DNA from 3 places in the Bradyrhizobium sp. CCBAU 65884 genome. Region 3 is predicted to be linked to each of the others. Evidence: riboswitches for the same ligand, from Rfam matches in the RefSeq annotation. Region 3 holds a riboswitch; each other region holds the start of a gene.

Evidence for each region. A riboswitch is a leader RNA that binds a small molecule or an ion and turns the genes downstream of it on or off. The one in region 3 is predicted to bind cobalamin.
Region 1: linked by a shared signal. The riboswitch ahead of XI03_RS02625 (ribonucleoside-diphosphate reductase subunit alpha) and the one ahead of XI03_RS39960 (TonB-dependent receptor) in region 3 are both predicted to bind cobalamin.
Region 2: linked by a shared signal. The riboswitch ahead of XI03_RS16580 (TonB-dependent receptor) and the one ahead of XI03_RS39960 (TonB-dependent receptor) in region 3 are both predicted to bind cobalamin.

The regions. Positions count from the first base shown of each region.
Region 1 covers NZ_LBJU01000067.1:2,287-6,766, forward strand. The annotation lists gene XI03_RS02620 (ribonucleotide-diphosphate reductase subunit beta) at 101-1,174, opposite strand; gene XI03_RS02625 (ribonucleoside-diphosphate reductase subunit alpha) at 1,165-3,000, opposite strand; cobalamin riboswitch at 3,210-3,423, opposite strand; partial or broken gene XI03_RS02630 (hypothetical protein) at 3,444-3,685, opposite strand; partial or broken gene XI03_RS02635 (IS91 family transposase) at 4,176-4,480, opposite strand, start outside.
Region 2 covers NZ_LBJU01000114.1:40,628-45,107, forward strand. The annotation lists gene XI03_RS16580 (TonB-dependent receptor) at 1-2,203, opposite strand, end outside; cobalamin riboswitch at 2,318-2,532, opposite strand; gene XI03_RS16585 (hypothetical protein) at 2,576-2,839, opposite strand; gene XI03_RS16590 (hypothetical protein) at 2,953-3,162, opposite strand; gene XI03_RS16595 (hypothetical protein) at 3,302-3,478, opposite strand; gene XI03_RS16600 (adenylate/guanylate cyclase domain-containing protein) at 3,602-4,480, opposite strand, start outside.
Region 3 covers NZ_LBJU01000134.1:433,371-437,850, forward strand. The annotation lists gene XI03_RS39960 (TonB-dependent receptor) at 1-2,102, opposite strand, end outside; cobalamin riboswitch at 2,219-2,420, opposite strand; gene XI03_RS39965 (histidine phosphatase family protein) at 2,493-3,065, shown strand; gene cobT (nicotinate-nucleotide--dimethylbenzimidazole phosphoribosyltransferase) at 3,058-4,110, opposite strand; gene cobF (precorrin-6A synthase (deacetylating)) at 4,121-4,480, opposite strand, start outside.

The DNA of each region.
Region 1 (4,480 bases), on a different contig from region 3:
AGAGCCCTCCACATCATAGCCGCTGAAAACAGCCGCCCCCCATCGGCGGCTTACACCACATTCGCCAGCCACCCACAGGCCCTTCATGAATAAAGATGGGCTAGATACGGCCGAAAGCCGCCCACACCCCGTTTTCGCCGTCCCAGCTGCCGCGGCTTGCCGCCTTGGAGTACTCCGTGGCGCGCTGCTCGAAGAAATTGGCGTGCTCGACACCATTGAGAATCTCGACAAGCCACGGCAATGGATGCGCCTTGAGCTGGGTGAATCCGCCCTCCTCGGCCTCGAAGAAGCCGAAGACCGGGGCAATCCGCAGCTGGGTCAGTCGCCAGTCGGCGACATAGCGGACGTAGGCGTGGATCTGCTCAGCTCGCATGCCCTCGATCTTGCCGAGGCCGAAGGCGAGATCGACGAAGTTCTCCTCCAGCTTCACCATGGTCTTGGCGACGTCGACGATGTCGTCACGGACAGCGCGCGTCACCGCGCCGGTTTCGCGGTGCCATTCGTGAAACAGCTTGATGATACCCTCACAATGCAGACTCTCGTCGCGCACTGACCAGCTTACGATCTGTCCCATGCCGTTCATCTTGTTGTGGCGCGGGAAGTTGAGCAGCATGGCGAAGCTCGCGAACAACGCCATGCCTTCGGTGAAGGCGCCGAACATCGCCAAGGTCCGAGCGACATCGGCCACGCTGTCGACGCCGAACTCGTGCATGTAGTCCGCCTTGGCGCGCATCTCGGCATAGCCGCGGAATGCCTCAAACTCGGACTTGGGCATGCCGAGCGTCTTGAGCAGCAGCGCATAGGCGTCGATATGAACCGTCTCCATGTTGCTGAAGGCCGCCATCATCATCTGAACAGTGAGCGGCTGGAAGATCGGGATGTAGCGCTTGAGATAGTTGTCCCCGACCTCGATGTCCGACTGAGTGAAGAAACGAAAGATTTGGGTGAGCAGCGCGCATTCGCTGGCCGTGACGCGGTCCGACGCCCAATCCTTGAGGTCGGCGCCGAGCGGCACCTCCTCGCCCATCCAATGGGTCTGCTGCTGGCGCTTCCAGAACTCGTAAGCCCAGGCGTAGCGATCGACATCATAGGTTCCGGTCGCGTCGAGCAGCCCCACTCGTCCCTTGCCGATCAGCGTACGCGGATCGACGGCCGAAAGATCGATCACTGACATGCAAGGCACTCCTCATAATCAGTACGCTGTGGCTGCGGCGCCGCCACCTTGTCGCTGTCGCCGATCTTGCCAGCGAACGCCGCGCGCGAGATAGACTTTGAGCGGCAGTAGTAGAGGCTTTTCAATCCGCACTGCCATGCCGTCCAGTGCAGCATGTGAAGGTCCCATTTATCGACATCGGCTGGGAGATAGAGGTTGATCGACTGGCTTTGGCAGATGAACGGGGCGCGGTCGGCGGCAAGCTCGACGATCCAGCGCTGGTCGATCTCGAAAGCGGTGCGAAAGATCGCTTTCTCGTGCTCCGACAAGATGTCGAGACGGGCCACCGACCCTTCGTGTGCTATAATCGACTGCCACATCGCCGAAGTGTCGGCGCCCTTCGCCGCAAGCACTTTGGCGAGATGCGGATTACGCACCGAGATGGCGCCGGACAATGTCTTATGGGTGTAGATGTTGGCCGGGATTGGCTCGACGCAGGCGCTGGTGCCGCCGCAGATGATGCTGATCGAGGCGGTCGGCGCGATCGCGATCTTATGGCTGAAACGCGCCATCACGCCGCGTTCCAGGGCATCCGGGCACGGACCACGCTCGCGCGCGAGCGTCACGGATGCCGCGTCGGCGTCGCGACGGATTTTTCGGAACATGTTCAGATTGAACGACTTGGCCATGACACTTTCCATTGGAATGCCCTTGGCCTGCAGGAAAGAGTGGAAGCCCATGACGCCGAGGCCGACGGAGCGCTCACGCAGGGCAGCGTAGCGGGCACGCTTCATGCCGTCCGGCGCCACCGTGATGAAGTGGCTGAGCACGTTGTCGAGGAAGCGCATGACATCCTCGATGAAGGTGGGCTCCTCACTCCACTGGTCCCAGGTCTCGAGGTTGAGCGACGACAGACAGCAGACCGCGGTGCGCTCCTCGTCGCGATGATCGATGCCGGTCGGCAGGGTAATTTCGCTGCACAGGTTGGAGGTCGAGACCTTGAGGCCCAGCTCGCGCTGATGCTTGGGGAGCGCGCGGTTTACGGTGTCGATGAACAAGAGATAAGGCTCGCCAGTCTGGAGCCGGTTCTCAAGGATGCGTTGCCACAGCTGGCGGGCATCGATCTGGCGGACGACCTCGTTAGTCTTCGGGCTCCGTAGAGCGAATGCGGTGCCGGCGCCCACGGCACGCATGAACTCATCGGTGACGTTGACGCCGTGATGCAGGTTGAGGCTCTTTCGGTTGAAGTCGCCGGACGCCTTGCGAATCTCGAGGAACTCCTCGATCTCGGGATGGTGGATATCGAGATAGACCGCCGCCGAGCCGCGCCGCAACGAGCCCTGGCTGATCGCCAGCGTCAGGCCGTCCATGACGTGGATGAACGGGATGATGCCTGAAGTGACGCCGCCCTTCACCTTCTCGCCGATCGAGCGAACATTGCCCCAGTAGGTGCCGATGCCGCCGCCGTTGGAAGCAAGCCAGACGTTCTCGTTCCAGGTACCGACGATGCCTTCGAGCGAGTCCGCCACCGAGTTGAGGAAGCAGGAGATCGGCAGGCCGCGCGTGGTCCCGCCGTTGGAGAGCACCGGTGTGGCCGGCATGAACCATAGCCGGGACATCGCATCATAGAGACGTTGGGCATGCGCAACATCGTCCGCGAAAGCGCAAGACACCCGCCCGAACATGTCCTGGTAAGTTTCGCCGGCGAGCAGATAACGGTCGGTCAGCGTCAGCTTGCCGAACGACGTCAACAAGTCGTCGCGCGACGGATCGAGCGTGAGGTCGGCCGGCTTTGGCGATGGCGCGAGGGGCCACGGCAGCGGAGCCGGCGATGGCGAAAGGGGCACCAGACACGGCTCAGGCGCCGCAGGCTTCGCCTGCGCTAGGCGCGGCCGCACACTCGGTGGCGCGACGAGATGACCACGCTGATCGAAATCGTAAGACGGCGACATCGGCAACCCCGCGATGTTAGGCGCCGGGGCCGCGCGGACGACTTGCGAGGAGAGCTGGCAAATGTGCCCGGCTGCAAGCGCCCCACCGGGGCACCCCGCCCGAGGACTTTCGTTCAGTCGCGGCAGGTCTCCTGGCTCGCGGGTCGCTGGGGCTGTCGGCCTTCCCAGCGCTGTCGCGCCAGTGACCATGATGACAACCGCTCGCCGCTTACAGTTGCGGGGGCAGCCTCGGAATAGCCGTTGCCGGCGCACCGGGTTCCCTCTTAGCTTCCATCCTACGAGATGCGGGAATGGAAGACCGTGACGGGCTACATATAGGCGCCGCTCGCGGAGATTCGTCAAGGCGGCGCCGTCAAGTTAACGAATTGGAGCAGCCCCGAGGTCAAGGTTCGGCGAGCGCTTGTCGTGGAGATCTCGCGCCAAGTCGCAAAGGCTCGCTCGCGCGAAACACGACGGAAGTCGTCAGTGACGGCTCCGAGAGAGAGGATGTGGAAAAGGTTCGCGACCTGAGCATGAACTGACAGAAAAGTTGAGCCTGACGGGACGATTTGAAACGCTTCATGATCCGATCGCGTCGCCTGTTACCCTTGCGGCGTTCGTGGTCTGGACTATCCCTTCACCCGGCGATGTCCGCTGTAAGTGCTTCCCGTCGAGTCTCCACCCCTCGCCCTGGCCGGGGCTTGGCTCGGGGAATTCTTTCGAATTGATTTGAGAATCTTGAGGGTTCTGTGAGGTCGCGGGGCAGGCTTAACCCGCTCGCGCTATCGTAGCGTGCGACCTCATAGAAGCCGGATTGAACGATGCTGCGGAGTTGTGAGCGATATGGCGATAGTGCAGCTGGTCCAACTGCGGAGAAGGCACGGCTGAGGTCGCCGCGCGTCGGCGCGATATTGATCGGACGTGAGCGGCGCCATTGCTCGGGCCGAGAGCGCGATGCCGCGAGCGATTTGCTGTGCTGCGATGCGCGGCCGAATGACTGACGGGTGAGCGGTGACGAGGGCGGCCACGGCGACATCGGACGTTGCCACCGAGAAGGTGATCCCGGAACGGGTGGATGGTGCAGACGCTGGTCATGACGTGTCACAACGAAACGGTTGGTCGCGGGCGCGGGCTCGTGGGATGACGTCGATACGCCGCATGGTGCCGCCGCAATGCGGGCAGACGGGGATCTCGCATTTGACGAGAGGATCATCGCCGGCTTCTTGATCAGTCGGAGCATTGCGAATGTCAAGGAGCTGACGGCAGAGGGCGATTCTATCGTTGCGTTCGCCATTGGCGAGGAAGCCATATTGGCGGATGCGATGAAAGCCGTCCGGCAGGGTGTGCCGGAGAAAGCGCCGCATGAACTCATCGGCATCAAGCGTCATCACTTTGG
Region 2 (4,480 bases), on a different contig from region 3:
GGCCGGGCAGCGGATAGGCACTGAAGCGGCCGTCCGTGAAGGTGCTCGCGATGGCGTAGTCGTAGTAGAGCGCGTTCAGCACATTGTTGACGCTGAGGGACCAGAAGTAGCGCTCAACCTGGCCGCTGAGCTTGAGATCGATCGTGCCGTTGGCGGGAATCAGCTTCTGGGTGCCCGCCTGGTCGTTGTCCATGCGACGCTCGCTCCAGAAGCGCGCGGTGGCATCGAGCACCACGTAATTCTGCCAGATGTTCCAGGTGACACCCGCACTCGCCGTGTAGCGCGAGACCAGCGGCACGTCGTTGCCGGCCCAGATGCCTTCGCGGAAGACCGCACTTGTATAGGCCACGCCGGAGCGCAGCAGCAGGGCGTCGTTGACGCGATAGGACAGATTGGTCTCAGAGCCGTAGCGGCGGGTCGGATCAAGATTTGTGTTGTAGAACAGGACCGGATTGAAATGGACCTCGTTGGTGAGATCCATCAGATAGAGACTGCTCTGCAGCTGCAACCCGCCGCCCTTGATGCGAACACCGCCCTCGATGTCCTGCGAGGTCTGGGTCTTGAGCTGGAACGTTTGCGGGATCGCAGCGAAGGTCAAGGGATCGAACGAAGGCCCCGAGGACAGGCGCTCGTCGACATCAGGCGTGCGGAACGCGCGAGCTACGCGGCCGAACAGCGAGACCTGGTCGTTCAGACGATGCTCGGCGCCGAGATGCAGCGCATATTGGGTCTCGTTGCTCGTCAGCGGCAACGCGCCGATGTCGGCGTTGAACGGAGCTGCCGGGTCGAAATTGTCGCGTGCCGCAAGACTGACGTTCTGCACCCGCGCGCCGTAGGAGATGTCTGTCGTGGGGGCGATTCCCAATGTGTGCTGGAAATAACCCGCAACGGTCTGCTGCCTGAGGTCGTAATTGTGCCAGGGGGCGAGCCCCTGCCCGGCGCCGCGGTTCTGCTCAAAGCTCGCATCGTAATAGTCGATGCCGGTCAGAAGCTGCGACGGCATGCCGAGCAGCAGGCTCTTCACGCTGAGCCGTGGCGTGATCGACCATGTCGTCAGATGGGAACCGACATAGGTCGACGAGAAGAAGGCCGGAACCGGCGTCGGGGTGGAGAAGAACGCACTCTGCTGCTTCTTGTCGCGCACGCCGCCATCGACGATGAGATCGACGCCGTTGACCAGGGTCTTGGTGAACCCGGCGGTCGCGCCAATACCCTGCTGGTTGGCATAGTTGAACGGCGTGTTGGTCCCCCTTCGGTTGGTCGCGACCTCATTGAGGCCGATCGAGGGATCGACGGTGCGGCCGCCCGGCAGTCGCAGCTCCTGATTGTCACCGGTAACCGTGAGAAAGGCAGTCAGGCCTGGCGTGGTGTAATTGAGATTGCCGACGCCATTCTGCTGGGAATAGCGGTTGTTGTCGCGATAGCCATCGGTCCTGACCGTATTGCCGTAGAACGAGGTCGACCACCGACCGGAATTGAGCGAGGTCGACACGTTGCCGAGCCTGGTGTTGAACGAGCCGAAGCCGGCCTCGATGCGCGCGGTCACGGGCGGTCCGCCGACGCCGTTTTTGGTGACGATGTTGATCACACCGCCGACCGCGTTGTCGCCATAGAGCACCGCGCCGGAATTGCCGCGCGTCACCTCGATGCGCTCGATGGAATTGAGCGGGATGGTGGAGAGGTCCAGCTGTGCCATGTCGACGTCGTTCAACCGCCGGCCGTTGACCAGCACCAGCGTGTTGGCGGTGGCAAAGGCGCCGAAGCCGCGCAGGTCCACGCTGGTCTTGGCGCCGATCTGGCCGCCATAGAACGTCGTGATCTGGGCCCCCGGCGTCTGCGTCGCGATGATCTCGGCAAGCGTCTGCGATGGCGAATGCGCGATATCCGCGGCCGTGATGACGGTCGTGGCGGCCCCGACGATGCCGCCGTTGCCGGCGGCAGCCTCACCGCCGGAGCCGGATGAGCCGGCGCCATTGCCTGCCGGCGCGACATTCGTCCTCACCCCCTGCCGAGCCGCCTCGCCGTCACCGATCGCCCTGGCGCGCGTGCGGTTTTGATCGTCGGGCCTGGTCACCTCGATCGGCGGCAATTGCTCGGCAAGCGCCTGTTGGGCGAAGGCGGAGGACAGATCGAGCGAAGGGAAGGAAACGGATGCGAGCAGGCCGACGCTGAGGCGCCTGGCAGCAGGGACAAGACGGGACACAATGGTAACCTCGGTATGACGTCAGTGGCACGTCACAGCGAACGAGGTTTCACGGCAGAGCGATGGATTGCTCCGGTGAAGCCAATGTCTGTACTCCCCGACCGACATCTTCGCGTGTGACCACGGCTGACGGCAGGTCTCCTGGCTCGCGGGTCGTGACCTTGCGTCGCCTTCCCAGGACCGAGATTCCCAGTGGCATGAGACGAAAGATTCACCGCTTACAGTTGCGGGGGCAGCCGTGGCGTTGAGACAAATCCCTGCGTTGGGACAATCCCGCACCACATTCCCTTTTGATCTCCATGAGGAGAACCGTCGCCGATCATTTACGAGCCGTTCGCCCCGGGAGTCAATCGACCGTTAGGTGCCGGCCGCTCAGGTCCGCCCTCGCACCCGTTGCGCCTGGGCCCAGGCGGCAGCGACGTCGCGCGGCGGAACATCGACGCGCTTGATCGGGGTCAATTCGCCGGAGGCCGAGACGATCGCGGTCTCCTCGCGCCGGCAGCGCGTGCAGACAAAGCGCACCTCGTGTGGAGACGCCGTCCAGCTCGACCGCTTCACGTTGGCTGCCATCGGCCAGGCATCGCAATGCGAGCACGACACCAGAAACCGGCCGGGATCGAGCATACCCATTTCCATCGGACTCCGCGTCCTGCCCACTTGCTTCAATGATTGACCCATGTGAATCGTTCCGGTGCCCAGGCACCGCCCATTCCACAGGTTGCATCCCTACAAGGCAGAAGGCGGTGCGCTCAGCGCGCGCCCTTGAGGGTGCAGGAGGTCGTGCAGGTGACCGTGGTGCCGCGATCGCACGATTTGCAGGCATTGACGCACTGGTTCATGTCGCGGGGATTGTAGCTGTAGTTCCGCATCGGGCAGGTCGGCGTCGAGCCGGTGATGTCCTGCTCCTGGTCGCAGGCCGCCGTCATGAGCGCGAATATGATCACGGCAACGAGGCGCATGTGATTGCCCTGTCAAGCATGGCAAATGACACTCGCGAGGTGCGCTGCATTGCAGCGAACCCCGGCCTTTCCACCACGAGCGATCGCTCGCGAGCGTCAAGGATGCGCGCCAAACCTTAAGAACGGATTGCAGCCGGCGTCAGGCAGCAGCCTTGGTCGCGATCGCCTGCCGCATGTCCACCGCCAGCTGACGGTATTGCTCCGAGAGTTTCAGATAGAACTCGCGCTTGGTGCTGTCGGTGGCGAGCTTGGCGATCAGCTCGCATTCGGCGGTGAGCGTCTCGAACCGTTCCAGCCTGTCCTGAAGTTCCGTCATCGGCGTGTCCCCGTCAAACGCCTCAAGGACATCCAACCTAAGCCCGGGAAATAGGTCACGGCGAACATCGTTATCGAGTAGAAACGTTTTTTCCGGACAGGGCGAGCTGGCGCAACAAAACGGCTATTTCTGCTCCAGCCGCCAGGCGCCGTCCCACCCCTCTTCCGGCGGCTTGGCCTCGAACTGCGCGATGCGGCCGAGCATCGTGCGCGAGGGGCCGTCGCCGGGGACGGCTTCGAGCGCGGCGTTGAAGGCGGCGCGCGCCTCGTCGAAGCGACGGGCCCGATAGGCGGCGAGCGCTTCGGCATAATGCGTGCGCAGGCTGTCCTGCGCGCCGGTGAGTGCGCCCGCCCGCGCCATCACCTCGAAGATCGGCTGCGGCGCGCTCTGGCCCGCGACCGCCAGACGATCGATCTCGCGCAATTCGAGCCGTGCTCCGATCGCGTCAGCAGTTGCCTGCGAGATCAGGATGCGGGTTCCGTAGACCTTGTTGACGGCCTCCAGCCGCGAGGCCAGGTTCACGGCGTCGCCCATCACGGTGAAGCTCATCATCAGCTCGGAGCCGATGCTGCCGGTCAGGACCTCGCCGGTGGCGATGCCGATCCGCAGGTCACACGGCGCCGGCATGGCGCGGATGCCGAGCAGGTCGGGCAGCTGCTTCTGCAGCGCGGGCACCTGGTCGACCATCTCGGTTGCGGCGATGCCGGCCAGGAGCGCCTGCTCGTCTTCCTCGATGAAGGGCGGGCCCCAATAGGACATGATGGCGTCGCCGATATATTTGTCGATGATGCCGCGATTACCCCTGATCGGTCCGGACATCACCGTGAAATAGTGGTTCATCACCCTGACGAGGCCGCGCGGGGTCATGCCCTCGCTCATCGAGGTAAAGCCGCTCATGTCGCAGAACATGATGGTCATGACCCGGCGCTCGCCGTCGATCGCGACCTCGGGCCGGTCGATCAGCCCCTGCACCACCTTGGGATCGATGTAGCGGCCAAAGGT
Region 3 (4,480 bases):
TGGCGGCCGGTGATGCCGAGCTCCACCGGCCAGGGCGTGAAGAAGCGCCAGGATGCACCCGCATTCGCCACGATGCGCGGCACGTTCGGCGGCGTATTGCCGGAGAACGAGCCGCCGACGAAATTGTAGTCGGCATAGCGGGCGTCGACATAGGCGATGTTGCCCCACAGACGCAGTGGATCGATCGGACGGACCGAAGCGGCGAGCTCGACGCCCTTCGACTCCTGTCGCCCGGCGATGTTGAGCGCCATGCCGCCGGCCGCGGCATAGACGTTCTTGCGCACGATGTCGTAGGCCGAGAAAGACCACTCCGCCCTGTTGTCCCAGAACAGGTGCTTGACGCCGGTCTCGTAGGTACGCGAGGTCGTCAGGTCGAGCGGCTGGGTCGGCGACAACAGGAAGCTGGTGTTCGCGGAGACGTCGGCGCCGGTCGCGTACTGGCTGAAGAAAGTCAGGCCGGGCACGGCCTCCCAAGTGTAACCGATGCGGCCCGTCACCGGCGCCCAGTCTTTCGTGAACGGGAAGCCCGCGTTCACCAGGCCGGCGGCATCCGTCGAGTTGCGATCGAGCCCGATGTGCTCGACGCGCAGGCCGCCGATCAGCGCGAAGGTCCGCGTCAGCTTCAGCCGGTCCTCGAACGACAGCGCCTCGTTGTCGATACGCGCGGTCTGCTGCTTGGTCGTGAGCAGACCGTAGAAGCCGCGGTTGGGATCGACCAGCGAGACATAATCGTTCGGGAAGTTTGCCGCGCCCGGCCTGACGAAATCGAGATAGCTCGACGACAGCGTCGTGACCAGCCGGTTGTCGAAGCCTGCGATATTCGTGTCCCAGATCAAATCGGTGATGTTGCCGACGAGGCGCTGGCTGTGCGCGACATAGAAGCGCTCGCGATACACCTGGTTGTTGGTGGAATCGAACGCTTCGACCTCGTTGTTGAACCAGCTGCGCTCGGCGCCGTAACCATAGGCCTGGCTCTTCAGCGTCAGGTCCGGCGCCAGCTTCAGCTCGAAACCGCCGCGCAGCCACACCTCCTGCGCGACGTTGCGGTTGTCGAGGACGTTGTAGTTGGTATTGAAGGTGCGGTCGTCGATCGTGACAGCCCCAAGATCAGTCCTGTTGAAGTAGTTGCCGGAGACGATCCCCGTCGTCGCGTGCGATCCACTGAAAGCGATCGGCACCAGCGGCGCGCCCCAATAGGCTTTCGAGCGATCCTCGCGATACTCGATCGCGCCCCAGATCTTGAGACTGTCCGAGATGCGATAGTTGAGCTGGCCCGACACATCGAGCATCTTAGTATTGGTGTCGTCAGCAAAGCCGTTGAGCGCCGAACGGCTGATGTCGAAGCGGTAGTCGAGGCCCTGCACATTGGTGCTGCCGCCCGAGCCGTAATGCGCGCGGAACGAGCTGAGCGAATCCCAGGAGAAATCAGCTTCGTTCCGGATCGCTCCCGTGTGCGGCTGCTTGGTCACAAAATTGATCGCCCCGCCGGCGGCGCCCTCGCCCGAGATCAGCGATGCCGGGCCCTTCAGGAATTCCACGGCTTCCAGATTGGCGGTGTCCATGATCCGCGAGGTCATGTTCTGCGGACCGATCTTGATGCCGTTGTAGAGCGTGTTGATCTGGCTGTTGGTGAAACCGCGCATCGAGAAGGCGGAAGGCTCGGCCGGATTATCGCCGGAGGTGACGCCGACCGCCCCCTGCGCCACGTCGGACACGGTGCGATAACCCTGCTCGCGCATGGTCTCCGCGGAGATCACCTCGACGGTCGCGGGCGTCTCGCGCACCGTCAGGCCGAGCCGCGAGGCGCTTTCGGCCACGGCATTGCTGTTGAGCGGCGTCGGGGGTGCCGCAGTCGGCACGGCAGGCTTCGGCATCGCTGCTGCGGTCGCCGGCCTGCGCGCTGCTGCGCGGCGCGTGCTCTGCGCCTCCCGGCCGGCAGGCTTGGCCTGCTTGCGGGATTGGGCCGGCGACACCTCGACCGGCGGCAGGGGCTCTCGGGCCTGCTGCGCCAGCGCAGCGGGCGGATCGAGAGCGGCAAAGGATGTGAGTGCCGCGGAGGCGAGCAGGAATTTTCGCGGTCGTACGATACGGATGGAAGACACGGTTTCGGGCCTCGGTATGACGTCAGTGGCACGTCACAGCGAACGAGGTCTCACCTTTTGGCCCTTCAGCCGTCCGATGAAGCCGAATGTCTGTACTCCCCGACCGACATCTTCGCGTGTGACCACGGCTGACGGCAGGTCTCCTGGCTCGCGGGTCATCACCACTTCGTCGCCTTCCCGGGACCGAGGACCCAGTGGCTTCTGACGAAGGATTATCCGCTCACAGTTGCGGGGGCAGCCACGGCGTTGGGGACAATGTCCCCGCACCGTATTCCCTTTTCATCCCCTCTCGGGGAAACCGTCGCGAGCATCTAGGATTACCATCACAACAGAGTCAATGTGCCAGTTGCGGCGTTATGGCCACAACGACCAACTTCCTTGGAGATGAGCATGGAAGGCGAGACCTTCCTCTGGTTGATACGGCACGCGCCCGTCGCGGGCGTCACAGGTACGATCCACGCGTCCGACGCGCCGGCCGATCTCAGCGATCGCGCGCAACTGGACGCTGTGCGACGGCACCTGCCACCGGATGCCGCCGGCTATGCCAGCCCGTCGCGGCGTACGGTCGAGACGGCGCGCGCGCTGGGCCTCGAACCGGAGCCCGTCAGTGAATTCCGCGAGCAGGATTTTGGTGACTGGACCGGCCATCGCCATGACGAACTCGAGGCGACCCGCGGTGAGGCCTATGCGCAGTTCTGGAGCGATCCAGCTGGCGGACGACCGCCGGGCGGCGAGAGCTTTGCGGATCAGGTCGCGCGTGTCCGGCAGGGCCTGTCGCGGATCGCAGCCGGATCGGCCACGCTCGTCGTGCATTCCGGCACCATCCGCGCCGCACTCTGCATCGCGCTGGACCTGACGCCGCAGGCGGCCTTGCGCTTCGTGGTCGATCCGCTGTCGCTGACCCGGATCGATCGCCTCCTGAGCGGCTGGCGCGTCGTCTCCGTCAATCAGCGGATCAGCTAGGACGATCCGGCACATTGGCCTGCGCAAACGTCGCCATGCCATTGTGGAGGCTGCAGGCGAGGCGCACCAGCGGCAGCGCGATGGCGGCGCCCGATCCCTCGCCGAGCCGGAGATCGAGGCTGATCAACGGCTGCACGTTCAGCGCGCGCAGCACCAGCCGATGCCCTTGCTCCGCCGATTGATGCGACGGCAGCAGGAACGGCTGGCACGACGGATTGAGACGTGCCGCCGCCAGCGCCGCCACCGATACGATGAAGCCATCGATCAATACAGGGATGCGGCGCTGCGCGGCCGCGATGATCGCACCTGAGATCGCCGCGATCTCCAGGCCGCCAACGGCGCATAGGATTTTTTCCGGCGAAGCGCCGCCAACGCCGTGACGCGCGATCGCAGCATCAATCACACGGGCCTTGTGCGCGCGCCCCGCCGCATCGATCCCGGTGCCGCTCCCCGCAATCTCTTCGGCGCTGATGCCGAGCAGGCCCGCCGCGATTGCCGCCGAGGTCGTGGTGTTGCCGATCCCCATCTCGCCGAAGATCAGGAGATCAGGATGATGGGCCGCCGCGCGCGCAACCGCGTGCTGGCCGGCCTCGAAGGCAAACCCCAGCTCGGCGGGTGCGAGAGCGGCTTCGACGCTGAAATCGCGCGTGCCGTGGCGCGGCTTGTCGGTGACGATTCCTGCCATCTCGTCCTGCGCCAGCGTGCCGGCGTCGACCACCTCCAGGCTCGAGCCAAGCTCGCGCGCCAGCACCGAGATCGCGGCGCCGCCGGCGGCGAAATTCGCCATCATCGCGATAGTCACGGCTTGCGGATAGGCCGATACGCCCTGCGCGACGATGCCGTGGTCGCCGGCGAAGATGATGATCGGCACCCGTGCCGCACGCGGCTGTTCGGTCGCCTGCAGGCCCGCAAGCTCGATTGCGAGCTGCTCGAGCCGGCCGAGCGCGCCGGTCGGTTTTGTCAGTTGCGCCTGCCGAGCGATCGCCGCCTCGCGATGGGCCGCGGAGACATCGGGGCAGTTCTGGGTGACCCATTCGGGGAGCATGCTGCCTCGCTTAACGTGCGCGCTTGAGAATGTAGCTGTCCATGATCCAGCCGTGCCGCTCGCGCGCTTCCTGCCGCGCCGCGACGATGCGCGGGCCAACCTCCGCGAGCACGCCGGACATGACGATCTGGTCGGGCATGCCGAGATAGGCGCCCCACCAGATCTGCAAGCCCGGATCGAGCGATTGAAACGCCGTGCCGCCGTCGAGCATCACCACCACGGTATCGACACCCTGCGGCCAGCTGCCTTCGCGCAAGCGCCGCCCCGTCGTGACCAGAAAGGGCTCGCCGATATCGTTGAGCGGCAGCGCATGGGCCGCGCAAAGCGCCTGGATCGAGGTAATGCCGGGCACGACCTCGATCGTCGGCAA